Regions from separate parts of the Caballeronia sp. LZ001 genome, predicted to be linked through region 2. Evidence: predicted binding sites of a transcription regulator. Region 2 holds the regulator's gene; each other region holds the start of a gene.
What was found. The regulator HrcA, encoded in region 2, represses chaperone genes, less so after heat shock. The targets are predictions, from matches to a motif close to TTAGCACTCNNNNNNNNNGAGTGCTAA.
Positions count from the first base shown of each region.

Region 1: a site for HrcA is predicted at 1,468-1,494, ahead of rpoH (RNA polymerase sigma factor RpoH). Genes of this name have one in related genera too.
Region 3: a site for HrcA is predicted at 1,900-1,926, ahead of P9292_RS29570 (co-chaperone GroES). Genes of this name have one in related genera too.

Region 1 is NZ_JARTVX010000004.1:2,904,820-2,908,095, reverse strand. Features, by position in the region: partial or broken gene nagE (N-acetylglucosamine-specific PTS transporter subunit IIBC) at 1-283, shown strand, start outside; gene rpoH (RNA polymerase sigma factor RpoH) at 469-1,404, opposite strand; gene P9292_RS24460 (acyloxyacyl hydrolase) at 1,758-2,324, shown strand; gene P9292_RS24455 (nuclear transport factor 2 family protein) at 2,370-2,753, shown strand; gene leuA (2-isopropylmalate synthase) at 2,777-3,276, opposite strand, start outside.
Region 2 is NZ_JARTVX010000004.1:2,737,153-2,740,428, reverse strand. Features, by position in the region: gene recN (DNA repair protein RecN) at 1-154, opposite strand, end outside; gene P9292_RS23700 (NAD kinase) at 184-1,077, opposite strand; gene hrcA (heat-inducible transcriptional repressor HrcA) at 1,267-2,283, shown strand; gene hemH (ferrochelatase) at 2,412-3,276, shown strand, end outside.
Region 3 is NZ_JARTVX010000004.1:3,962,857-3,966,132, reverse strand. Features, by position in the region: gene groL (chaperonin GroEL) at 1-1,437, opposite strand, end outside; gene P9292_RS29570 (co-chaperone GroES) at 1,531-1,821, opposite strand; gene P9292_RS29565 (DUF4148 domain-containing protein) at 2,190-2,507, shown strand; gene P9292_RS29560 (DUF2242 domain-containing protein) at 2,692-3,276, shown strand, end outside.

The DNA of each region.
Region 1 (3,276 bases), 170 kb from region 2:
TCAGACTGCCGGCCCGCTCGATCCCGATCCGCTGCGCTGGCTGGCGGTGTTCGGCGGCGCGACCAATGTCGTCACGCTCGATGCCGTCGCGCAAACGCGACTGCGCGTGGTCGTGCGCGATCCTTCGGCGGTGGATCGTCAGCGCCTGTCGACGCTGGATGTCGCGTGGGTGTCGGCGGATACGTTCCACATCGTCGTGGGCGCGGCCGCGCAGCGTTACGCGGCACAACTCGCGACGCGCGTGCCGGGAAGTGGCGGCGGGGCATCGCCGTTGCCGGCTTGATGCGAGATTCGGTCTGGTTTTGATGAACGGCGCTTTCGGGCGCCGTTTTTATAGTGGGCGACGTTTAAGTCACTGCTGCCGTTACGGCACACCTCCGCCCAAAAACAAAAACCCGCTGTCCTTTCGGAACAGCGGGCTTCGAACTTACTTCAGCACCGAACTACGGTCATCGAGCTACCGCGATATCACGCGTACTCGGCCAGCGCGGAACGCATCTTCTTCATCGCGCTCGCTTCGATCTGACGGATACGCTCGGCCGATACGCCGAATTCGTCCGCCAGTTCGTGAAGCGTCATGCCGCCCGAGCCGTCGTCCTGCACTTCGAGCCAGCGCGCTTCGACAATACGGCGGCTACGCGCATCCAGCGATTCCAGCGCGGAAGCCAACCCGTCGCTTTGCAACTTGTCGAACTGACGCGCGGCGATGACATTCGTCGGCTCGCTATGCGAGTCAGCCAGATAGGCGATCGGCGCATAGGCTTCCTCGCCATCTTCGACCTGGCCTTCGAGCGCGATATCTCCGCCCGACAGACGCGTTTCCATCTCGGCGACTTCCTCGCGCTTCACGTTCAACTGGCTTGCCAGACCTTCGATTTCCTCCGGTGTGAACGCCGAAGTGCCGGTCTTGTGGCTGCGCAGGTTGAAGAACAGCTTGCGTTGCGCCTTGGTCGTCGCGACCTTCACCATGCGCCAGTTGCGCAGGATGTACTCGTGAATCTCCGCCTTGATCCAGTGCATGGCGTACGACACGAGGCGTACGTTTTGTTCGGGATCGAAGCGCTTGACGGCCTTCATCAGACCGATATTGCCTTCTTGGATCAGGTCCGCGTGCGGCAGACCATAACCCAGGTAATTCCGGGCGATGGACACGACGAGGCGCAGGTGCGAAAGCACCAGTTGCCGCGCCGCATTCAGGTTGCCCTGTTCGCGGAATTCGGTGGCGTACTGACGCTCCTCTGCTTGCGAAAGCATTGGAATGCGGTTCACCGCTTGTATGTATGAATCGATGTTGCCGATCTGGCCGGTCAACATGGACGATTGTGCGTACGTCAGCGCGCCTGCCGAAGTTGCCTTGGCAGGTGCCGAGCTAAGAACATTCGGAAGGGTCATCGCATTGGACACGCTCATAAGCTCCTTATCAACAAATGCCTGTTGCCGCAAAGGCGCGGCAAGTCAGACATGATATTAGCACTCCGCTTCAACGAGTGCTAAGTGTTAGAGGGGAAACGAATGTGAGAGTTCCCACAAAGCTATCAACTTTGTGGATTCATAGCTGAGCACTGTATCCGAATCGTACCATTATTACCGATTCGTCACGTGAGATTGAATTAGTTACCTTACTTTGACGTAAGGAAGACAGGATATTCAAGCAAATAGGCTAATGGCAATCATTCGTGCAATTATGAGACGATGAATCTACAATGCGCGAAGCCCGCTTGGCGGCTCGACTCGTCAATCCCACAGATGGGGTGTCCATGCAGAAAAATAAAGGCCCTTGGCGTCATCTGTTGTCCCACGGCGCAATTGCCCTGTTGCTAGGAGTCACGTCGGCGGCAGCGCATGCCGACCGCTTCGGTTTGCAAATCGCGGGCGGCGTGGCCGATCGCGACATCAAAAAGGCGGATCTCGGCTTCGTATGGGACCCGAATCTGACCTGGTGGGAAATCGGCGGCTTCCATTTCACCTTGCTCGGCGAAGGTCACGTTGCCTACTGGCACTCGCAGGAAAGCAACGCCGTGCACCCGAACATCTGGGAATTCGGTGTGACGCCGGTTCTGCGCTTCGTGAAGAGTTCGGGATATATCCGGCCGTTCATTGAAGCGGGCGTCGGCGTGCGGCTTCTGTCGCATACGCGAATCACGACGGATTTCACGGTGTCGTCCGCGTTCCAGTTCGCGGATATGGTCGGCGTCGGTGCGATCTTCGGCGAGAAGCAGAACTATCAGGCGGGCTTCCGGTTTCAGCATCTGTCGAACGCCAGTATCAAAGAGCCGAATCCTGGTATAAATTTCAGCCAGCTATATCTGCAATACAACTTCTGACGGGGCGCCGGCGCATCGGTTTCTCGACACAAGGGGAACCGACAGATGCCGGCAAAATCCATGGAGGCCATTCGAGGCCTCGAGCGCGATCGCTTCCGGGCGATGGTCGACAGCGACGGCCCGGCTCTGGATGCGCTTCTGGCCGAGAACGTCAGCTACGTTCACACGAACGGCAAGCGCGAGACGAAGCGCCAGTTCATCGACGCGATCACCGCTGGTCGACGCCGCTATCGGCAGATCGAGATCCAGTCGCAGGACGTGATCGTCGCCGGCAAGGACACGTGCCTGGTCTCGGGACGGGCGCTGATCGAGATGGAATCGAAAAACGGCGCGCTGCTGTTTCCCATTGCCTACACCGCGGTTCACGTTCAGACCGACGGACAATGGCTGCTGCTAGCCTTGCAGGCGACGCGCGTGGCGCTGGAGTAGCCGCCGCGCGCGACGTCGAGGCATCAAGCCTCGACCGCTTCGTCTTGCCGCTCTGCCTGACGGCCCAATGGTTTCGACCGATTCACCGCACTGACGACCGCATCCACGACAGCCAACGCCGGATTCGCGTGCACCGCGACGCCGAAGCGCAACGGCTCGTCGCCGACGCGGCAGCCTACGAAGACGGCCGTATCGCCGCTCGCCGTTACCGCCGTTTCGAACCAGCTCACGTTTGCCGATACATCGAAACACGCCGCCACGGCTTGCGCGTAGACATCGCCGCTCGTCGCGCCTGATGCCGGCGGCACCGCGACGTTGCGCCCGAACACGGAGAGCGTCGCCGCATCGACGCGCGCGACCACGCCGCCCGCGTCGAAATATTCTTGCTTGAAGAGTGTGCAGATTGCGTCACCGGTGACTTCCTCGCCCGACATGTCCGCAAGTCTTTGCACGGCGTGGCTGAACTCGATCTGCACGCGGCGCGGCGGCGTGAAGCCGAGCCCGCGTTCGAGCAGATAAGTCG
Region 2 (3,276 bases):
CGTCGGCGCGGGCGCCGAGCGTGAGCGCGAGGGCGTCGATCAGGATGGATTTGCCTGCGCCGGTTTCACCCGAAAAAACCGTGAAGCCGGAGTCGAACTCGATATCCAGCGCGGCAACGATAACGAAGTCCCGAATGGAGAGATGACGGAGCATGGACGCTTGGAAAGGGCGTGGTGAGCGCTTCAGAGGGCGGAGTCTTGCGAGGGATGCTCGTTCCAGTGCAGCTTTTTGCGCAACGTGGCGTACGTGCTGTAGCCGACCGGATGCAGCACCGGCACCGTGTGCCGTGAGCGCCGCACTTCGATGGCGTCGTTCAGCTCGACGGCCGTGAACGACTGCATGTCGAAGTTCACGTTGACATCGCGCCCGCCGATGAACTGAATGGTCACCTTGGAGTCGTCGGGCAGCACGATCGGACGGTTCGAGAGCGAATGCGGCGCGATCGGCACGAGCACGAAGCCCTGCAACTGCGGATGAAGAATCGGCCCCGCCGACGAAAGCGCGTAGGCGGTCGAGCCGGTGGGCGTCGCGACGATCAGACCATCCGAGCGCTGGTTGTACATGAAGTGGCCATCCACCGACACGCGCAGTTCCGCCATGCCTGAAAAGCCGCTGCGATTGACCACGACATCGTTGAAGGCGAGCGCGTGATAGATGGGCTTGTCGTTGCGCACGATACGCGCTTCGAGCAGGCTGCGTTCCTCGCGCTCGAACTGTCCGGCGAGCATCTGCGGCACGATCTCGCGCATCTCGGTGAGCGGGATGTCCGTGATGAAGCCGAGCCGCCCGTGATTCACGCCGATGAGCGGCGTCCTGTACGGCGCAAGTTGGCGGCCCACGCCGAGCATGGTGCCGTCGCCGCCCAGCACGACCGCCACGTCCGCGCGCGCGCCGATTTCGGCGACCGAGAGCGCCGGGTAATCGGTCACGCCGACATCCTTCGCGGTGCCGGCCTCGAACACGACCTCGAAACCCTGCTTCGAGATCAGCTCCGCGAGCAGGCGCAGCGGCGTCTCGATGCCGGGCGTATTGGTGCGCCCGATGAGCGCGACAGTCTTGAATTGGCCAATTTCCATGCCGGCATTACACCATAGGTGGAAGGCGAAAAGAACCGTGCGCGAAGGGTGGCTGCGACGCCACCCGATCACGCCGGGGCACGCCCGTTGTTTATCGCTAGAATGGAGCGGACATTGAATCGCTCGACAAGCGATTCATCGCGGCGGGTACGTTCGCCGCGCCACGACACGTTAGGCTAAAATTTCCCCATGCTAGACCCACGTGCACAAACCCTCCTCAAAACGCTGATCGAGCGCTACATCGCCGAAGGTCAGCCGGTCGGTTCGCGCACGTTATCACGGCATTCCGGCCTGGAGCTGAGTCCCGCGACCATTCGCAACGTGATGTCGGACCTGGAAGACCTCGGCCTCGTCGTCAGCCCGCACACGTCGGCGGGACGCATTCCCACGCCGCGCGGCTATCGGCTCTTCGTCGACACCATGCTCACCGTGGAAGCGCCGCAAGACGAAGCCATGACCACCGCCGTCAAGACGCGCCTGCAAGGCGAGGAGCCGCAGAAGATCGTCGCGGCGGCGGCGAGCGTGCTGTCGAGTCTCTCGTCGTTCGCGGGCGTGATCCTCACGCCGCGCCGCAGTCACATGTTCAAGCAGATCGAATTCATGCGGCTGTCGGACAAGCGCATTCTGCTTATCATCGTGACGCCCGAAGGCGACGTGCAGAACCGCATGATGGCGACGCAGCGCGACTATTCGCCGTCGCAACTCACGGAAGCCTCCAACTACATCAACGCGCATTTCGCGGGCCTGTCCTTCGACGAAGTGCGTCTGCGGCTGCGTCAGGAAATCGACGAATTGCGCGGCGACATGACCGCGCTCATGCAGGCCGCCGTGGTCGCGAGCACCGCCGAAACCGATCCGGGCGAGACCGTGCTGATTTCCGGCGAGCGCAATCTGCTCGAAGTGGCGGACCTTTCGTCCGACATGGCGCGGCTGCGCAAGCTGTTCGATTTGTTCGACCAAAAGACGAGCCTCCTGCAATTGCTGGATGTTTCGAGTCACGCGCAGGGCGTGCAGATTTTCATCGGCGGGGAATCTAATCTGGTGCCGATCGAGGAAATGAGCGTCGTGACCGCGCCGTATGAAGTCAACGGCAAGATCGTCGGCACGCTCGGCGTGATCGGACCCACGCGCATGGCCTACAACCGCGTGATTCCCATCGTCGATATCACCGCACGCCTGTTGTCCATGTCGCTCAGTTCTCAATAGCTTTTCCTTCAGCCCATCATGCCGGCCCGCGCGCCGCGCCGCCACTAGGCCGTTCGGCCAATGATGCGGCGTGAAACGCGCCGCTATAATGGGTTTCACCTTTCGACCACTTCCGGCCGCCTTGCCCTATGCGTTTCGATCTCGAGTTGCCTTCGCAGCCTAGCGCTTCGCATCGTGTCGCGGTGCTGCTGATCAATCTCGGCACGCCGGACGCGCCCACGCCGCGTGCCGTGCGCAAGTATCTGGCGCAGTTCCTGTCTGATCCGCGCGTGGTCGAGATTCCCTCCTTGCTCTGGCAGATCATTCTGCGGTTGATCATCTTGCCGTTTCGCGGGCGCGCGTCGGCAAAGAAATATGCGCAGGTCTGGATGGCGGAAGGCTCGCCCTTGCGTGTCTATACGGAGAAGCAGGTCGAGGGCTTGCGGCGCCTCTTTGCGGCAAACGACTACCACGTGCTCGTCGACTACGCGATGCGCTACGGCACGCCGGGCATCGGCGTCATGCTCAATCAGCTCAAGCTCGAAGGCGCCGAGCGCATTCTCCTGGTGCCGATGTATCCGCAGTACTCGTCTTCGACCACCGCGACCGCTTTCGACGACGCCTTTACCGCGCTCAAGCGCGTGCGCAATCAGCCCGAGATTCGCACCATTCGTCATTACGCGGATCATCCGGCGTATATCTCCGCGCTTGCAGAGCAGGTGCGCGATTACTGGCGTCATCACGGCGTGCCGGATTTTGCCGCCGGCGACAAGCTCGTGCTGAGTTTTCACGGCGTCCCCAAGCGAACCATGGATCTCGGCGACCCATATCACGACCAGTGTCAGTTGACGGGCTCGCTGCTCGCCTCCGCGTTGGGGCTCACGCCGGTGGAATGCCGCGTCACGTTCCAGTCGCGCTTCGGCCGCGCGGAATGGCTGCAGCCATACACCGCGCCGACGCTCGCGGAACTCGGCGCGGCGGGTGTTGCGCGCGTGGACGTTTTTTGTCCGGGCT
Region 3 (3,276 bases), 1.2 Mb from region 2:
GTTGTAGCCGTAGTTGCCCGTGCCCGCAGCAACAGCCGCCACCACGACGGAAGCTTCTTCGCCGCCGTTCGTGACGATCTGGCGCAGCGGCTCTTCCATCGCACGCAGAACGATGCGGATGCCCGCGTCCTGGTCCGAGTTCAGGCCCTTCACGCCTTCGACAGCCTTGCGAGCGCGGATCAGCGCGACGCCACCGCCGGCCACGATGCCTTCTTCCACAGCCGCACGAGTTGCGTGCAGTGCGTCTTCGACACGTGCCTTCTTTTCCTTCATTTCGACTTCGGTCGCAGCGCCGACCTTGATCACTGCCACGCCGCCAGCCAGCTTGGCCACGCGCTCTTGCAGCTTTTCACGGTCGTAGTCCGACGTTGCTTCCTCGATCTGCGTGCGCACTTGCTTCACGCGCGCTTCGATGCTTGCTGCTTCGCCAGCGCCGTCGATGATCGTCGTGTTTTCCTTGCCCACTTCGATGCGCTTTGCTTGACCCAGTTCAGCCAGCGTAGCCTTTTCGAGCGTCAGGCCGGTTTCTTCCGCGATCACTTGACCACCGGTCAGGATAGCGATGTCTTCCAGCATGGCCTTGCGACGGTCGCCAAAGCCCGGAGCCTTGACGGCAACGGTCTTCAGAATGCCGCGGATGTTGTTCACGACCAGCGTAGCCAGCGCTTCGCCTTCGACGTCTTCAGCGATGATCAGCAGCGGACGGCCAGCCTTCGCGACTTGTTCCAGTACCGGCAGCAGATCGCGGATGTTCGAAACCTTCTTGTCGTGCAGCAGCACGAACGGGTTTTCGAGCAGGGCGACTTGCTTGTCCGGGTTGTTGATGAAGTACGGCGACAGGTAGCCGCGGTCGAACTGCATGCCTTCCACGACGTCCAGCTCGTCTTCCAGCGACTTGCCGTCTTCAACCGTGATCACGCCTTCCTTACCGACCTTGTCCATTGCTTCAGCGATACGGTCGCCAATGGACGTGTCGCTGTTCGCCGAAATCGCGCCGACTTGAGCGATTTCCTTGTTCGTCGTGCAGGGCTTGCTGATCTTGCGCAGTTCTTCGATAGCTGCAGCCACTGCCTTGTCGATACCACGCTTCAGGTCCATCGGGTTCATGCCCGATGCAACGTACTTCATGCCTTCGCGAACGATGGATTGCGCCAGAACCGTAGCGGTCGTGGTGCCGTCACCGGCGTTGTCGCTGGTCCGGGAAGCCACTTCCTTGACCATTTGCGCGCCCATGTTCTGGAGCTTGTCCTTCAGTTCGATTTCCTTCGCGACCGAGACACCGTCCTTGGTGACCGTCGGGCCGCCGAAGCTGCGCTCGAGCACGACATTGCGGCCCTTCGGACCCAGCGTGACCTTGACCGCGTTGGCCAGAATGTTCACGCCTTCGACCATCTTGGCGCGTGCGGTATCGCCAAAAGTGACTTCTTTAGCTGCCATATTCAAACTCCTTGAGTCGATTCAGTTTGGAGGCTTCGGGCGGCAGGCTCCAATGGAGCGGCTCTGCGGCGAAGCCGAAGTGCAGGAAGGTGCTTACTTGACCAGAACGGCCATGATGTCTTCTTCGCGCATCACGAGCAGTTCTTGCCCGTCGACCTTGACGGTCTGGCCGGCGTACTTGCCGAACAACACGCGGTCGCCCACCTTCACGTCGAGGGCGTTCTGCACACCCTTGTCATCGCGCTTACCCGGGCCGACGGCCAGGATTTCGCCTTGATCCGGCTTTTCGGCTGCAGCTTCGGGGATGATGAGGCCCGAGGCAGTCTTGGTTTCCTGATCCAGACGTTTAACGATGACGCGATCGTGCAAAGGACGAAGATTCATACACACTCCTCTCTTGATTGAGACTGAAAACGCGGGGGAAACCCGCCCGGTAAGCAAAGCTGCCCGAGCGGCAATTTGTTAGCACTCTCGTGCAGTGAGTGCTAATTATATGGACCGAGTTTGACAATTTCAAGGACGGGGACAGACGGGCATTCCCTATTTCGCGTACTTTTGTCTAAACACGGGGAAATTTATGGATTTCGTAAGGTCGATTGGCTAGATTAATGTCAATTCGTCAATTCTGATTTTGCTTAATTAGGGTTTCTACTAGGGCCGGCGAGGCCTAGACTGCATTTCAACGACGAAGCAGTGAAGAGACAAACTCTCCACCCGCAACGTTCCCGAGATCAGTACATAGGAGGTTCATCATGTTCAAGTCGATCATCCCTGCAATCGCCGTTGCTGCCGTCCTTGCAGTCCCCGCTTTCGCCCAGGCGCAAGAAAACGCGCCGGTGACGCGTGCTGAAGTGAAGGCTCAACTGGTTCAACTGGAACGCGCAGGCTACAACCCGGCCAGCGATCAAACCCAATACCCCGCCAACATTCAGGCCGCGCAAGCACGCCTGAACGCGCAACAGGGCACGGCTGCATCGTCGTTTGGCGGTGTCGGCGAAGGCGCTGCCGCTTCGGGTGCTACCCGTCGCGCGGCTATCGACCCGAATCCGGTCGACTTCAATCGTCCGTAATCGTCAATTCGCCTAACGAAGCCCGGCACGCACGCCGGGCTTTTGCTTTTTGCGCATCCTGAAGGAAAAGTTTCTGTAAGCCACGGATTCGACGATGTTTTTGGACTACGTTTTTTTCTCGCGCAGTCGGAGGGCACTACAATTTGTGTTTGTTGCATCACAAATTTCGTCTTCGCTGCCTCTCATGCCTATGTCGTCGTCGCTGCGCCTTGCCTTTCTCTCCCTCGGAATTCTCGCCCTTGCCGCCTGTGGCGGACGCGCGGCGACCACGCCGAGCTATCAGCAGGAACTTTTCGACTCCGGTGCAAGCCCGTTCGCGCGCAACTTTGACGCCACCGTGAACGAAACCTGCGAGGCGGCCCGCCGCGCGCTGCTCTCGCAAGGCTTTCTCACGACGATGGCGCAAGCCGATACCGTCGACGCCACCAAGAACTTCCAGCCGTCCACCGAAACGCACGTGGTCGTCTCATTCCATGTGGTCTGCACGCCCGGCGAAAACACGACTAATACGAGCATCGCTTATGTGAACGCGGTGCAGGACGGCTATGCGCTCAAGAAGAGCGATACCTCCGCAAGCGTGGGCTTGAGCGTCTTGGGCTCGCTTTCGCTGCCGATCCGTTCGAACAGCGATGCAATGGTCAAGATTTCCAGTGAAACCGTGCCCGCCGGCAAGTTCTATGACCGATTCTTCGGGCTGATGGGGCACTATCTGAGCACGGTGCCGCGCAGTTCGCCCATCGCATCGGATGAGGTCAAGAGCAAGCCGCTC